2 regions of the Enterococcus sp. AZ103 genome follow, and region 2 is predicted to be linked to the other one. Evidence: a T-box and tRNA genes for the amino acid it is inferred to sense, from the RefSeq annotation. Region 2 holds a T-box; the other holds one or more tRNA genes.
The links. A T-box is a leader RNA that pairs with one kind of tRNA and senses whether it is charged. The one in region 2 lies ahead of leuS (leucine--tRNA ligase), so its partner is inferred to be a tRNA-Leu.
Positions count from the first base shown of each region.

Region 1: it encodes a tRNA-Leu, which carries the amino acid that the T-box ahead of leuS (leucine--tRNA ligase) is inferred to sense. The anticodon was not compared.

Region 1 covers NZ_JBIOSI010000001.1:2,026,218-2,034,961, reverse strand. Annotated here, with positions in the region: gene ID741_RS10180 (FtsX-like permease family protein) at 1-2,151, opposite strand, end outside; gene ID741_RS10175 (ABC transporter ATP-binding protein) at 2,162-2,863, opposite strand; gene nagA (N-acetylglucosamine-6-phosphate deacetylase) at 2,933-4,081, opposite strand; gene ID741_RS10165 (helix-turn-helix domain-containing protein) at 4,160-4,969, opposite strand; gene ID741_RS10160 (hypothetical protein) at 5,173-5,523, shown strand; gene ID741_RS10155 (hypothetical protein) at 5,666-5,980, shown strand; tRNA gene ID741_RS10150 (tRNA-Leu) at 6,086-6,169, opposite strand; gene ID741_RS10145 (hypothetical protein) at 6,176-6,364, opposite strand; gene ID741_RS10140 (hypothetical protein) at 6,401-7,015, opposite strand; gene ID741_RS10135 (glycoside hydrolase family 13 protein) at 7,074-8,744, opposite strand, start outside.
Region 2 covers NZ_JBIOSI010000001.1:502,538-511,281, forward strand. Annotated here, with positions in the region: gene ID741_RS02505 (hypothetical protein) at 1-98, opposite strand, end outside; gene ID741_RS02510 (UDP-N-acetylmuramoyl-L-alanyl-D-glutamate--L-lysine ligase) at 213-1,721, shown strand; gene ID741_RS02515 (B3/B4 domain-containing protein) at 1,775-2,476, shown strand; gene leuS (leucine--tRNA ligase) at 2,527-4,941, opposite strand; T-box leader at 4,985-5,168, opposite strand; gene ID741_RS02525 (phosphatase PAP2 family protein) at 5,311-5,967, shown strand; gene ID741_RS02530 (TIGR01212 family radical SAM protein) at 5,969-6,925, shown strand; gene ID741_RS02535 (class I SAM-dependent methyltransferase) at 6,919-7,476, shown strand; gene ID741_RS02540 (alpha/beta hydrolase) at 7,487-8,284, opposite strand; gene ID741_RS02545 (MDR family MFS transporter) at 8,303-8,744, opposite strand, start outside.

The DNA.
Region 1 (8,744 bases), 1.5 Mb from region 2:
CAACGTGACTTTTTGAATAAATGACAGTCGTGACCAAATCGGCGTGATTCGTTCTAATAAAATTCTTTTCCCGCTTTTTGGTGCTTTTGGTTGCATCAAACTGGCAGGGGTACTTTTTAGATCGTAACGTAAAACAAAAAGCGTTGATCCTACCGAACATAACAGCGCTACAATTAAAGCAATTAATCCGTAACTTAGATACCATGGCGTTACCATATTGGTTAAATTATAAAGTTGTCCATAGGCATTAAAAATAATTGTTGGTAAGAAATAAAAACCAACTGCCAAACCTAGAACTGTTCCAATTCCACTAGCTAGACTAGCATATAAAATATATTTTTGCGCAATCTCGCGGTTACGAAAACCTAACGCTTTTAATGTACCCAATTCACTTCTTTTTTCCTCGACCATTCGAGTCATTGTCGTCAGACTTACTAGAGCAGCAATTAAAAAGAAAATAATCGGAAACACGGTCGCTAATGATGAGATACGGTTGGCATTATCTTGGTATTCACTATAACCAGGATTATCATTTCGATCTTGATAAACATAATCAATAGTATCTAAATTAGTAATAGCAGTTTCTTCCTCAATGATTTGGGCAGTTATTTCTGCCATTGTCTGCTGAGAACCAGAAAAAGATTTTTGTGCATCATTTAATTCTGCTTCAGCCGTTTGTTGACTTTCGGCTAAATCGGCCTTACCTTTTTCTAATTGTTGCGTCCCAGTCACTAAAGATTCTTTTAATTGCTCAATTTCTTTTCTAGTTTGTTCTTGTTGCAAGGTCGACATGCCTTTTTGATCAATGATTGCTTGCGCTTGACTCAACTGATCACTTAAAGCACTTTGCTGTGGATTCAATTGAACAGTTTGCTGATTAATTTCAGACAGGCGTTCATTTTGGCTATTCAATAAGCTTTGTAGGTTCCCTTGTGATGGCTCTTTTAAAGTGTTTATGATAGCTTCTTTCTGATTGTTAGATAAAGCCTCTGCTAATTGATTTAATTGATTCAGATGGCTATTATCTCCTTGTAGTGCCTGATTAATGATACTATTTGATTCAGTAAGCAACAATTTTTCTCGATTTAATTCCGATAATTGTTGGGTAACTTGATTCAGCTGATCATTAACAGTAGAAACCGTTTGGCGGGCCTCATCTTTTTGTTGATTTAAAGTTTCGACAGTTTGTAATTCTTGTTCTTTTGCGGTTATTTGTGCTTGGATTTGTGCTAGTAAAGTTTCTCTTTCAGTAATTTGAGCGGTACCTTCCGCCGTTTTTTGCTGGTATTCTGATTGTCCAGCAGACAAACTAGCTTGAGCTTGATCCATTTGGCCTTGATCATTTGGTGAGGCAATTTGTTCTTTCATTTTGTCTAATTGATTTTGTCGTGCTTCTTTAACCGCAGTGATTCTTTTGTCTGATTCTACTTTAAAATCTTTCTTTAATTTCTTAAGATTTTTTTCTAAACGATCATCATACGTCTTTGAATAGGCAGAAACGTTTTCTAAATTTTTAAAACGAACTAGTAATTCAGTATAGACTGACTGATTAAAATTTTTTTCTTTAGTATAGCCAAAGTAATCTACAGAACCTTTACCAACATTGGTATTGCCACGAGAAATATTTTCAATATATTGGGCACTTTTTACAAAACCGACAACTTTAAACTTATTTCGAGTCATTTGTTGATTGGTTTGATTAATAGTTACCTGATCACCAATTCTGTACCCATGACGATTTTTAGCCACTTCATCTAAAACTATTTGATTATCTTTAATAGGAAGTTTTCCTTCAAGTAAGGTCAGTTGATTGATTTTATCTTGCTTTTGATAACTATACAGTCGCAACACTTGATTTTCCTTTTCAACCGAAAAATCTTGAAAATAGCGACCTTCCACTGCTGCAATATTTTTATTTTTTTTAGTTAGTGCTACATCTGTTTTGGTTAGTCCTGTAGAAGATAAAACAGTAGCATCAGCTAACTGACTTTTTTTATAATATTGATTGGCTGTTTCCAACATGTCTGGACCAGTGGCTGATAAACCAACAAAAAAAGCGACCCCTAAAAAAATAATCCCTAAAATAGATAGAAACCTTGTTTTCGTTTGCCAAATTTCTCGTAAATTTGATTTCCCTAATGCACTCTTCATTTTGAACCTCCTACCATTGAATTTCTTCAATTGATTGAGGATTTTCGTTTAGTTCAACACTACGAACTTTTGCATCATTAATCCGAATAACCCGATCTGCCATCGGTGCTACCGCTGAATTATGGGTAATTATGACTACTGTCGTTCCTAATTCCTTCGAAGTATCTTGCAAAATTTTTAAAATTTGCTTTCCCGTTTCATAATCTAAGGCCCCGGTTGGTTCATCACATAGCAATAATTTAGGTTTTTTAGCTAGGGCACGAGCAATCGTCACCCGTTGTTGCTCTCCACCAGATAGTTGAGCAGGAAAATTATCCAAACGACCAGACAATCCCACTGAAGACAAAACTTCAGCCGCATCGATTGCGTCAGGAACAATCTGAGCAGCCAGTTCAACATTTTCTTTAGCCGTCAAATTTGGAACTAAATTATAAAATTGGAAAACAAAACCGACATCATTACGTCGATAAGTTGTTAATTGTTGATTATTAAAAGTAGCGATATCTGTACCATCAATAATTACTTGGCCCTCATCACAAGTATCCATACCACCTAAAATGTTTAAGACAGTTGATTTCCCAGCACCACTTGGGCCAAGAATAACTGCTACTTCCCCTTGTTCAATCGAAAAATTTATTTTATCATTGGCAGAAATAATCGTTTCTCCCATTTTATAATGTTTACTTTCATCAATCACATCTATATAAGCCATAACTTTCCCCTCCTTTTGATAGTTTAACATAAAAAAAACCTAACCAAAATTGGCTAGGTTTTAAAATTTCTATACATGATAACGTTCTACACCATCTAAATAAGTTGCAACTAAATCCATCGTAGGTTCCAAAACGATAAAATCAGCTGCACGTCCCTTTTTAATCATACCGCATTGGTCGTCAATTTTACAGCTAACAGCAGGTACATAACTAGCCATCATAACTGCTTCTTCTGGCGTCGCAATATTCCATTCGACTACATTTTTAATTGCTTCTTTTAATTTTAAAATGCTACCAGCTAGATTGCCAGAGTCTAAACGCGCTGTCCCATCTTTAACCACTACAGGAAACTCACCTAAATTATAATTACCATCTGGCATACCGCCAGCCATCATACAATCAGTGATTAAAGCTACATGGTCATGACCCACTTTTTCCATCAATAAATCTGCTGCTTGCGGATGGACGTGGTGACCATCACAAATCAATTCAGAAAAAACATGCTCCAAAGTCATTAAAGCACCAACCATTCCTGGTTCACGATGATCTAAACCACGCATACCGTTATATGCATGAACAAAAACACTTGCTCCAGCTTCCACGGCTTCTTGTGCTTGTTCTAAAGTGGCATTGGAATGACCTAAAGAAACGACTACTCCTTCATCAGTTACAGCCGAAACAAATTCTTTCACACCTTTACGCTCAGGAGCCAAAGCAATTTTTTTAATTAATCCACCTGAAGCCTCTTGCCATTCATTAAATGTTTGCAAATCTGGATCCCCAAAATAGCTGGGATTTTGTGCACCTTTATGTTCTTCCGTAAAAAATGGTCCTTCGAAGTAAATTCCTTGAATTTTTGCTCCAGGCACATCTTCGTGAACTTTACCAATCGTTTCTGCTACATCTTTTAAACGTTCTTTAGTTGAAGTTAACGTCGTTGGCAAGAAACTTGTTACGCCACAAGAAAGTAATGCTTCCGACATGATTTTTAAACCGTCCGCATCATTATCCATAACATCATGATTTAAATAACCATGAATATGGGTATCTACTAAACCTGGTGCAATCCATTTGCCTGATTGGTCAATTACTTTTGCATCTTTTTCTGGTAATTCTTGACTAAAGTTACCAAAAAAGCCATCAGTAATTTCTAAATAACCTGCTGGTTTCACTCCAGAATTTAAAAAGAATTTGTCAGCATAAATATATGTTTTCATCTTCAAACTTCCTCTCTTTTCAATAAAAATACTCCAGCCGAAAAAAAAAGTCAAGAATGGTCTACACCATTCTTGGAATTAATTCATATTTGCCAAAATCTTTTTAAAATATTCACTCTCTTTAGTTAAACCACGGGTATCCAATATTTTTATTTTTAAGGTCAACATTTCAGACAACTGATAATAGCTGTGTTGATTTTTACTCCAGGTTAAGCCTGCATCAATTACCTTTTCGGCTTTATCAAGATTTTCTTTATCAAACAGAAAGTTTCCATAATTAGTAAAAATATTGACTAACTCAAGTCGCTCTGAATAATCTGCCATCATTGTTTTATATAATTGAAAACTTTCGCTATATAAACGTTCCGCTTCACTAAAGTTTCCAAGAATTTGTTGCATCTTACCAGCAAAGCATAATAACAATATTTTTTGATCAAAATAGCCTTGTGATTTATGGGTAAAAAAAACTGACAAACCTTGCTTGATTTTTTCTAACGCTTTTTTTGGATCATTATCAATATAATAACTGCAAATACCCTTAAAATAATATAGTAACTGTAAATCCTTATCTAAATAAATCGTCTTTCTAGCCTCTAAAAAAGCTAAAATACCTTCGATTTCTAAATAGCCTTGTTGCCTTAAATACATAAACATTTTATTAAAGTATTTGCGTAACAGTAATTCTTCAGGCAATAAGTCACCAATTAATTGATTCACACTGATACCCAAACGTTGACTTAATTGAGAAATAACTAAAATATTAGGAATTTCTTCATCATTTTCGATGCGGCTTAAAACGCTTTGCGAGCAGATATCCTGTGACAACTCTTTTTGAGTAAAACCACGCTCTTTACGGAATTCCTTTAATGCTTCACCAATCGTTACCATGATTTCCTCCAAATATGCAAATTCGCATTTTCTTTATTTTATCCTAAAGAAATGATAGTGACAAGAATCCTTTGATTTAACTTATTGTAATCGGTTCAATTATTTTGTCCCTCCCAGCACTCGTGCTATACTTTTTCAGATAGATTTCGAATTTTTGTAACAATTAAATAAAATTCACTATAAACGAGAAGGAAAGTGAAAAAATGACCCTAACAATCAATCAAATTTTGAAATTAACTGGAGAAAAAGAGTTTATTTGGCAACCATTAAAGAGTTGGTCTGTTCCTTTATCTGAGGATTTTCACTTTGTACAAGACGGAAATTTTGATTTAAGTAATTCTTTTTTTGCTCAATACCAAGAAAAAACTTACTTAATGCCTGGCTATGTTGTCTTTATTCCCGATCGTGACTCGTTTGTAATCCAGTATTCCTTAGAAGAATTTTCAGACCAAAAATTAACTCCAATTGAAAGTAGCCAGCGAAAACTATTTGAGTTAAAAGCACTGATTGAGTATTTAGATTCCACTACAACACAAGATTTCTTTACTTGGTAAAACTAGTAGTGATCATCTACTAGCTTTTTTATTATAAATTAGTTCTCGATGTGTTTATTTTCTTCTTTAAGTGAATTGTTGGTAATAGTATAATAACTTATAAAGGTTGGTATCATAATAAATTTTTATAAGGAGTTTAATGATGGGGAAAAGATATGTTGTTACCGAAGAATCTGGTTGTGGTTGTTGGAGTGTTATTGGCTTTCTATTTTTATGCTCAATCTTCATTACGATTGCACCTTACTTGTTATTTATTTTAATCATTGCAGTCATCATTGGACTAATTATCTATATTCCAAAGATGAGGCAAAGAAAACAGCATGCCGCAGAAGAAGCTGAGCTTGCTGAACGTGAAAGACAATTAGAATTACGAGCAAAAAGAATCGCGCTTGAAAAAAGAGAGCGTGAATTGAATGATCATAAGGGAATTGATAATGATGGCTGGGATGATTTTTAAATATTAAAGCAGTACTTTAAAAATCTTTCCGCAGATTTTCCATGAAAAGAATAAAAAAACACATTAGCAACATTGCTTTAACAATGTTACTAATGTGTTTTTTAGTGCGGCGAATGAGACTCGAACTCACACGGGCCAAAGCCCACAAGATCCTTAGTCTTGCTTGTCTACCAATTCCAACACCACCGCATTATTTTATACTATAGTTGTATCATAGACATAAATAATATTACCATTCAAATCAGCAATGCCCCGGAAAAATTTCCGATCTTCTTGTTGCTGCCAAGCTTCACGAAACATAAAAAAGTCGTCATGATTCACTTCTAATTGGGCAATTTCACCTGATCGCAGTTGTTTGATTTTTTCTTCAAATGGATTTTGCATCTTATCACCTCAAAAAAGAGCGGCGATTTCCCGCTCTTATTCTTTAAAATATTTTGTATTTTCAACTGCATCACTATCTTCTTGTAAAATACCTCGCAATGAACGATCTAAGCGGCCACCTTTTCGGATTTGATTCTTTTTGATCGAAGGTTGGTTAGGAACTTCTCGATCTTCTGCTAATAAAATATAGTTTTCTGGATCCTTTAACATACTATTTAACAGTTCTCTCTGAGAAATTTTATCTTCAGGCTCATCTGGAATCAAAGAAGCTGGAACATAAGTTGGCTCAAATTGCGCTAGATTTTTTTGCTCTGGTTTGAAGCGTAGTTTATGGTCATTCTTCTCTGGTACCTCTTCAAAAAGTGAACGAGGTTTTTTCAGATCGCTTCCAATAGGACCATAGTCTGGTAAATTTTGACGATGTTTTGCCAATTCTCTTTTTGGTTTATCATCAGTGTGAACGGGACGTCTTTTGGTTGGTCGGCTAATTTCTCTTTCAAATACTGTTTTCTCGTCTAAACGAAAATCAGTAATTAAATTAATTCCACCTTCAAATTTATCCTTTGTGCTTTCACTATGCAATTTTACACCTAATTCATCGTCGTAAGCAGGAAAACGTGCTCGTTTTCCGTCAAATGATTGATCACTCATAGCCATTCATCCTATCTTATTTTGTACTTAAATTCTAGCACAAATTAGAGAAAATATCTTATATTCTTATCGATAAAAATAAATTTGCATGACCTTCAATTACTTTTTCTGAAAATAATTTTTCTAGAATTGACAAATTACCATTAAACTGGCGTGGATTAATCAAATCAGTCAATCTCAGAACCTTGTCGTTTTCTCCGCGATTCACAATATACGCACTATATTCTTCTTGATTAAAACGCAATACACCAAAGACATCTTCTGTTTCAGTATAAAATGGATAGAATTCACCATTCATAAGAGAGCTATGTGTCTTTCTGCGTTTGATCCATTTATGACAATCTTGATAAATCGTTGGATTCACGTGATTCCATGGGAAATATTTTCGATTGTCAGGATCTGTTCCACCGGTTACTCCAGCTTCATCACCATAATAAACACAAGGGATACCGGGCATCACGAATAATAATCCCCAGGCGACATCTAAATCATCTTCTGATTGATTCAACATTGTAAAAATTCGTTCTGTATCATGTGTCCCAAGGTTATTTAATTGATTGTAGTAAAAATCTTTCGGATAGTTGGCTTGAATTTCTACCATTTCCTTAGTAATTTGACTCATCTTTTTTTGCATTGTTAAAATATCTAGAATCTGTTGACGTAAAGGATAATTCATCACTGACTGTAAATGATTACCAAATAAATATTTTCTTCTTTTTTCATAAGCAATCTTGTTAGAAGCATCTTCCCAGACTTCACCGATCAATATTTTATTTTTAAATGTATTCAAGCGTTGGCGTATTCCGCCGATAAAATCATCCGTTAATTCATCAGCAACATCCAAACGCCAACCATCTACACCTAGCGCTGTCCATTTATCTATGACTCCCTTTGGTCCATAAATAAAGGACTGAAAACTAGGATTTTCTTTATTTACTTCCGGCAAATCTGCCACACCCCACCACGAACGATATTCGTCAGGATATTTAGTAAATTGGAACCAAGAATAATAAGGACTTTGTTGATTTCTGCTAGCACCGACTTCTTCACCATAGATGCCGGCTTGATTAAAGTAACGGCTATTGCGACCAACATGGGAAAAGACACCATCTAAAATAATATGGATTCCGACTTGATGTAAAGCATCTAATAATTCCACAAAATCTTTTTCTGTTCCTAACATTGGATCAATTTTAAAATAATCATTCGTGTCATAACGGTGATTACTAGTTGCTTCGAAAATCGGATTTAAATATAAAGCGTTAATTCCTAACTCCAGTAAATAAGGAATTTTTGCTTGGATACCTTTTAAGTTACCGCCGTAGAAATCCCATCTTAAAATTTCATTTTTTTCATTTCGAATATACATCGGCGTATCTTCTTTAGTTCCATATATAAAACTATTTTTTTTAGGCGCATTTACTTGGCCATTTTCATTACCGTTATTAAAACGATCAGGAAAAATCTGATAAAAAACTGCCTGTTGATACCAATCAGGTGCAATCTCAGCTGTCTCATAACAAGTCAGTTGATACTCTGGCATCTGATTTTTTGAATCATAAATTTTTCCTGCACCACCATCTTCGCCATAACTACAATAATAGGTAGATACTTGATTATTTTCATTGATCAAATCAATTTTGAAATAATAAAAATACAAACCAGCCTGTTCACCAAGACGATAACAAAAATGAAACAAATCCTCTTCCAATTGATTCATCATGAAAGT
Region 2 (8,744 bases):
AACCCGATTAAGTAAAATAAATTGGAAAAGACAGTTTGGGTACTTGTTAAGGTGAAATTTTGAATAATCTTGATTTTTGATGAATCATTGTTTAACATCTTTCCCCTTCTTTCTTTTCATTGTTTTTATTTTAGCTTAAGCTGGTCAATTTTACACGGGTCTTTTTGGGATATGCTATAATGTCTGAGAATAAAAATGATGGAGGTTTCAAAATGGGACTAACTTTAACAGAAGTCCAAAACCTATTGGCAAAAGAAAATTTATTACGTGAATTTATTACCCCTGATACTTGGACACTTGAAGCGCCGATGCAACATATTTTCCGCCATCTTTCTTACAATTCTAAAGATGTCGATGTGGAAACTTTATTTTTTTGCAAAGGCAATCATTTTAAAAAAAGCTATCTAGAAGATGCTTTAACCCATGGTTTGCAAATTTATATTGCAGAAAAAGATTACGAAGTCGCTGCCCCTTTAGCTATTATCGTAACAGATATTCGTAAAGCTTTGGCTGTTTTAAGCATGGCATTTTATGACTATCCCCAAGAAAAATTAACTTTGATTGGCATTACTGGTACAAAAGGAAAGACCACCGTCGCTTATTTTACGAAAGAAATCTTAGCTGAAAGTACCGGGCAGAAGACTGCTTTACTTTCTACGATGAATACTACTTTAGATGGTGAAACGTATTTCAAATCAGCTTTAACCACACCAGAATCACTTGATTTATATCGGATGATGGATGAAGCCGTAAAAAATGGCATGACCCATCTGATTATGGAAGTCTCTTCTCAAGCCTACAAAGTCGATCGAGTTTATGGATTAACCTTTGATTTGGGCGTCTTTTTAAATATTTCACCTGATCATATTGGTCCGATTGAGCATCCTACTTTTGAAGATTACTTCTATTGTAAACGACAATTGGTAAATCATTCAAAACAAGTCATTGTTTATCGTGAGATGGATCATTTTAATTTGATTGCTGAAATGGCGAAACAAAATAATATTCCTTTGATTACCTATGGTGGTCAAGATGCCGACTATCAAGTAACACCGACAGATTCTTTACATTTTAAATTAACTAGTTCTGCTGATCAATTAAAACTTGATGGTACTTATGAAATCAAACATGCTGGTGATTTCAATAAAAACAACGGTGCTGCGGCTGCCATTACAGCAAGCTTAGTCGGTGCCAACCAAACAGCAATTCAATCTGGTTTGAAAAAAGCATTGGTTCCTGGGCGAATGAATTTACTACTTAAACCAAATGGCGCCCATATTTATATTGATTATGCTCATAATTATTTAAGCATGCAAGCAATCTTAGCTTTTGCTAAAAAAGACCATGGCGGTAAAGTAATTGTGGTTACCGGTTCTGCTGGTGGGAAAGCCGAATCTCGCCGGGAAGATATCGGAAAAGCCATCGGTGAACTAGCCGATGTGGTTTATTTAACGACTGACGACCCCGATCATGAAGATCCTAAGGCGATTGCTAATCAGATTCTTCGAGGGATTAATCAAACGTTATATCGCCGTGATTTAACTATTAATTATGAATTTGATCGTAGTCAAGCAATTGTTCAAGCAGTTAAAGCTGCTGAAGTTGACGATGCCGTCATTATTGCTGGTAAAGGAACTGAAATCTTTTTGACTATTGCTGGTAACAAGCAGCCTTATGAAGGCGACTACCAGATCGTTGAAAGAATTCTAAGAGAACAATAAAAACATCGTGATTTTTTTAACTGTTGCTTTTATATCAAGGAGGAGGACACATTATGTATTTTTCCGTTGATCCAAAAGTTTTTCAACAATTACCCAACGCTGTTTTCGCTGTGGTCATTGCTCGGGGCATAGACAATGCAAAGCCGCAAGCAGATATTCAACAGCTACTCGCAAAAAATATTCAGCTTGGCGAAGCGTATTTTGCTGATAAAAATCTAAAAGAATCACCTGAGATTGTTCCTTATCGTGAGGCTTTCCGAACATTAGGCATCAATCCTAATAAATTCAAATGCTCAATCGAAGCCTTGTTAACGCGAATCGCCAAACAAAAAGGACTACCTGTTATCAACCCTGCCGTTGATTTAGGTAATGCCGTTTCTATCAAACATTTTTTACCTATTGGTGCCCATGATTTAGCGACTATCAATGAAGGCTTAGAAGTGCGTTTTTCTCAGCCAGAAGATACTTTTATTCCTTTTGGCGGAACTGAATTTGAAGTGCCTGATGAAGAGGAATTATTATATGTCGCAGATCATCAGATCAGAACCCGTCGATGGACTTGGCGGCAAAGTGAAGTAGGAAAAATTACGGAACAAACAACCGATATTTTGTACCCGATTGATGCTTTTGCAGGAATCAATGATGAAAAAGCACTGGCATCTGCGAATGATTTAGTCACTTATCTGCAACAATACTTTGATTGTGAAGCACAATTTGGTTTTGTCGATCAAAAAAAACCTCGTTTTGACTTTTAAAAAAACCGTTCAAAGGTAAGCCCTTAAGCTACTTTTGAACGGTTTTTTGATTAATTTGCGACAATATTTACTAATTTATTCGGTACTACAATCACTTTGCGGATCGTTTTACCATAAATATTACGTTGAATTGCTTCATCGGCCATCGCAATTTTTTCCAATTCTTCTTTGTTGGTATCTAAAGCTACTTGGATTTTACTGCGTAGTTTGCCATTAACTTGTAAAATGACTTCCACTTCATCTTCGACTAGCGCACTTTCATCATAAGTAGGGAATGGCACATAAGAAATGCCACCTTCATGACCTAATATTTCCCATAATTCTTCTGCGATATGTGGTGCAATCGGTGCTAATAATTGTACAAAGCCTTCCACATATTCATAAGTCAATGCTTCCGCTTTATAAGCATCATTTACAAAGACCATCAATTGTGAGATTGCTGTATTAAAATGCAATTGCTCATAATCTTCTGTGACTTTTTTAACTGTTTGATTATAGACTTTGGTTAAGCTACCATCATTAAAGTTCGTAATATGATCCCGCATTTTGCCTTCTTCATCGACTAATAAACGCCATACACGGTCTAAGAATTTACGACTGCCTTCTAAACCATTTTCACTCCAAGCGATCGAAGCATCCAAAGGTCCCATAAACATTTCATACATTCTTAAAGTATCGGCACCATATTTGTCGACCACATCATCAGGATTGACTACGTTACCCCGAGATTTAGACATTTTTTCATTATTTTCTCCAAGGATCATTCCTTGGTTGTATAATTTTTCAAATGGTTCTTTTGTTTGAACCACACCGATATCATATAAGAATTTATGCCAGAATCGCGCATACAATAAATGTAAGACTGCATGCTCCGCTCCACCAATGTACAAATCAACTGGCATCCAGCGTTTTAGTTTTTCTGGATCAGCGATCATTTCTTTATTATGAGGATCAATAAATCTTAGGTAGTACCAAGAACTACCGGCCCATTGTGGCATCGTATTGGTTTCACGACGACCTTTTTTTCCAGTTTCAGGATCAACCACATTCACCCAGTCAGAAATGTTGGCCAAAGGTGATTCACCAGTGCCACTTGGTTGGATATTTTCAGCAATAGGTAATTCCAATGGCAATTCTTCTTCCGGAACTACTGTAGTCGTGCCATCTTCCCAATGAATAATTGGAATTGGCTCACCCCAATAACGTTGACGAGAAAATAGCCAATCTCTTAAGCGATAGCTAATTTCTTTTTTACCGACACCTTTTTCTTCTAGCCAAGGAACAATTTTATCAATCGCATCTTGCTTGTTTAAACCATCTAAAAAGTCAGAATTAATATGCTCACCGTCACCAGTATAAGCTTCTTTTTCAACATCGCCGCCAGCTAAAACGGGAACGATTGGCAAATCAAAGGTTTTAGCAAATTCATAATCTCGTTCATCATGGGCTGGTACCGCCATAATCGCACCAGTTCCATAAGAAGCTAAAACATAATCCCCAATCCAAATTGGCATTTCTTTTCCATTAACAGGATTGATTGCGTACGCACCAGTGAAGACACCAGTTTTTTCTTTAGCTAAATCCGTCCGGTTCAAATCAGATTTTTTAGCTGCTTCGGCAATATAAGCATCTACAGCTGCTTTTTGGCCAGGACTAGTAATACGTTGTACCAAATCTAATTCAGGTGCTAGAACAGCATAAGTTGCCCCAAATAAAGTATCTGGACGAGTCGTAAATACGGTAAATTCTTCTTTCGTGTCTTTAATATTAAAAGCTACATTGGCTCCTACAGAACGGCCAATCCAGTTCCGTTGCATTTCTTTAATGCTTTCTGGCCAATCTACCAAATCTAAATCATCTAATAAACGGTCAGCATAAGCTGTAATTTTTAACATCCATTGACGCATTGGTTTACGGACAACATCATAGTTCCCTCGTTCACTCTTACCATCAATGACTTCTTCATTTGAAATAACTGTTCCTAATTCTGGTACCCAGTTAACTGCGACTTCTGCTTCATAAGCCAAGTCATGTTCATACATTTTTTCAAAAATCCATTGGGTCCATTTGTAATAATCAGGATCAGTCGTGTTAATTTCACGATTCCAGTCATAACTAAAACCTAGTGAATTAATTTGGCGTTTAAACGTTTCAATATTTTTCTTAGTAAATTCTGCGGGATCATTGCCAGTATCTAAGGCATATTGTTCTGCCGGTAAACCAAAAGCATCCCAGCCCATCGGATGTAAAACATTAAAGCCTTGTGCTCTTTTTAAGCGAGAAACAACATCCGTTGCCGTATATCCTTCTGGATGTCCGACGTGTAAACCTTGTCCTGATGGATAGGGAAACATATCTAAGGCATAAAATTTTGGACTGCCAACTTCATCTTTTGTGTTAAAAGTATTATGTTTAGCCCAATACTTTTGCCACTTGCGTTCAATAGTTTTGTGATTGTAACTCATCATGTTCCTCCTTATAATAAAAAAAGCCCCATAGAAGCAACTTCTATAGGACGTTATTAACGTGGTACCACCTATTTTTATCTGCCAATGCAGACCTTAAATGACGATAACGGGTCTCCCCGGAAAAATCAGCTCTAAGGTAAGTTCGAATTTCAAACCTGTGCACTCACAGCCCCGTACACTCTCTGAAAAGTTGGCCTTCTACTACTCCTTGTCAACACTTATATGAAATTAATTTAATCTTAGCAGATTCAAATAGTAAATTCAATTTAATTCCATCGATAAAACCTAAGAAAAATCCATTTTTCTGCTATAATAGTCTCGTTTAGTAAGAAAACATCATGAAACGATGTATTTTAAGGAGTTCCTATGAAAAATAAAATGTACTATCAATTAGCCGGCAGTTTTACTTTACTGTTTTTTGTGGCTTTGTGTTATATCCTACGTTTTTATCCAGATACCTTGACAGGTTTTGATCGTGGCATTATTTCAGTTGTCCACAGTTTATCCCCAGGTGCCGACAGCTTTTTTATCTGGCTAACTAAATTTGGCAATCCAGTATCAGTAGTGATTTTAACTATAGTCTTTCTTGGACTATTTTGGTTCAATCGACAAAAGTTAACAGCCTTATGGTTTGGAATAAATATTGTTGGAATCTGCGGCATCTTAAATCCTGTTATCAAACAATTTTTCAAACGTCCACGTCCAACTATTTTACCCCATCTGGTTGAAGAACACAGCTATAGTTTCCCCAGCGGACATGCGGTAACCAGTATGATTTTATTTGGCACCTTGATTTTTGTCATGCCACTATTTTTCAAAAATACTTCTTTACGATTAGTAGCGCAAATTGTTTTAGGACTGTTAATTTTGGGAATTGGTGTCAGTCGAATTTACGTTGGCGTGCATTATCCTAGCGATGTGCTTGGCGGCTTTTTACTAGGGATTAGCTGGCTATTATTTAGCTTTCCTTATTATCGTGAAAAAAAACTGATTTATGATATGAAACAGATTGGAAGAAAATAAAATGTTTGAATATAGTGATGATCCAAATAAACGATACCATTCTTGGAATTATGCGTTACGGCAAGAATTCGGTGGAAAGATTTTTAAAGTGCCGATTGACGGAGGCTTTGATTGCCCAAATCGAGATGGCACTGTTGCCCATGGCGGTTGTACATTTTGTAGCGTTTCTGGTTCTGGTGACATGATGGTCGCCCCGACTGATCCGCTACCAGCACAATTTAGTAAAGAAATCGACATGATGCATTTAAAATGGCCTAAAGTCGATCAATATATTGTTTATTTCCAAAATTTCACCAATACTCATGCACCAGTAGAAGTTATCCGTGAACGCTTTGAACAGGTAGTGAATCTGCCGGGTGTTGTTGGTTTATCTGTCGGTACTCGTCCCGATTGTTTGCCGCCTGAAGTCGTTGAATATTTAGCTGAATTAAATCAAAGACTTTATCTATGGGTGGAATTAGGATTACAAACAACTTATGAGGAATCTAGCAACTTAATCAATCGTGCCCATGATTATCCCACGTACATTGATGCTGTCGAACGTCTACGTAAGCATAATATTAATGTCTGTACCCACTTAATTAACGGATTGCCAGGCGAAAATTTAGAAATGATGCGGGAAAATGTCCGCCGGACAATTTTAGACTCAGACATTCAAGGCATCAAATTGCATTTATTGCATTTAATGAAAAAAACGCGGATGTTGCGAGATTATTCAGAAGGTCGTCTCCAACTGATGAGTAAAAGAGATTACGTTTCGGTCATCTGTGACCAATTAGAAATGATTCCGCCAGAAATTATTATTCATCGTTTGACTGGAGATGCCCCTTGGGATGCATTAGTCGGTCCCATGTGGAGTCTGAAAAAATGGGAAGTTCTTAATGCGATTGATGATGAAATGACACGTCGCGATTCTTTTCAAGGAAAATTTGCCGTTCGAGGTGCTTTCTCATGTTAAAAACAGCTTTGCATTTCAGCCACCAGTTATTAACCGACATTGTGGAAAAAGGTGATACGGTGATTGATGCTACTATGGGTAATGGCAATGATACTCTTTTTCTCGCCAAACTTGTGGATAAAACTGGCAAAGTTTATGCTTTCGATGTACAAAAACAAGCTGTCGAAAATACTGCCGACAGGTTAGGCACAGCTTATCCCCAAGCCAGCTTATTTTTAGCCGGACACGAAGAAATCAATCAAAAGTTATCCCCTGTGGAAAAAATCAAAGCAGCGATTTTCAATTTAGGCTATCTACCAAAAAGTGATAAATCCATTATTACTCAAGAAGACACAACTATTCCTGCGATGAAAGTCGTTTTAAATCGCCTTTTACCCACAGGTCGAATGATTCTAGTGATTTATTACGGCCACCCCGGTGGAGAACAAGAAAAAAATGCTGTACTAAATTTTTGTAGCCAACTGCCACAAGAAGATTTCAGTGTCTTGACTTATCAATTCATCAACCAAAAAAACAATCCACCGATTTTAGTTTGTGTGGAAAAAAAATAAGCCTCGAGAATTAATTTTCTCCAGGCTTTTCTTCTAGCATCCAAACCAATACTCGCTGAATCCATTGATCCCAAAAGACCCAATCATGTTGACCAGGACCATCTTCAAAAGTCACTGGCATCTCCGCCTGCCTCATTTTATGAGCCATATATTGACTAGCTGGATGCAAACCATCTTCGGTACCACAAGCTAAGAAAAAGCGTGGACTCATTTTCCCACTGGCAATAAAATCCTTCAACATTTGACTAGGATTATTTTTCGAAGTCATAAACTGATCAAATGGCCCTAAAACACCTTCCCAATAAGCAGCATCTCGAACTGCTAAAAAGTTCTCGATATCATTAAAATAGACTGCTCCTGATAAAGAAGCCACAGCAGCAAAATTATCTGGTTTCAATAGACCTAATTTAACTGCGCCATAACCACCCATTGAAAGTCCAGCTGCAAAAGTCTTTTCTCGTTTATAGGTAATCTGTGGAAAAAATTCATGAACGATTTTCGGTAATTCCTCTGAGATATACTGCCAATATTTCATATCGTAAGTGGTATCCGTGTAAAAACCTAAATCCGTTGAGGGCATCACCACAGCAATTTCATGATGACTAGCATAACGCTCAATCGAACTTTTTCTTAGCCAAATACTGTGATTTTGACCCATCCCGTGTAATAAATAAAGCACTGGAATATCCTCTGTCACACCGCGGGTTGCTGTACCAGCCGTTTTTTTAGTGGCTTGTGGTAACAACACATTAAAAGAGACTTCCATTTCTAAAACATTTGAATAGGCACCAATTTCTAATAAAGCCATCTAACAACCTCCAATTTATTATAGTTTATCACTTTTCAGTGATTTGCCCATCAATAAAGTCAAAGCTAAAGCCATAATAATCAAGACAAACCCGCCAATATAAATAAAATGTAAACTTTCAAATAATATTCCCCTTAAAATTTCCCGTAAATCAGTGGCAATTTGCATCGCTGTATGAGGATTGATTAATTTGTTCATAATGTCTGGATCCAATTGTTCCCCAATTTGAGGCAATCGTCGAGCAATATCCCAATTCATTAAAATACCGAAGATTGAAATCATAACTGTCTGTCCAATCGTCCGTGATAAAGTATTAAAAGATGTAGCCACCCCAACATCCTTTGCTGGCACACTACTTTGCGCTTCCACCGTTGTTGTTGTCATGGACAAACCAAAGCCTAAGCCAAAGATTGATGAAACTACAAAAAATAAAAAGAAAGGTGTATTTTGCGGAAACATT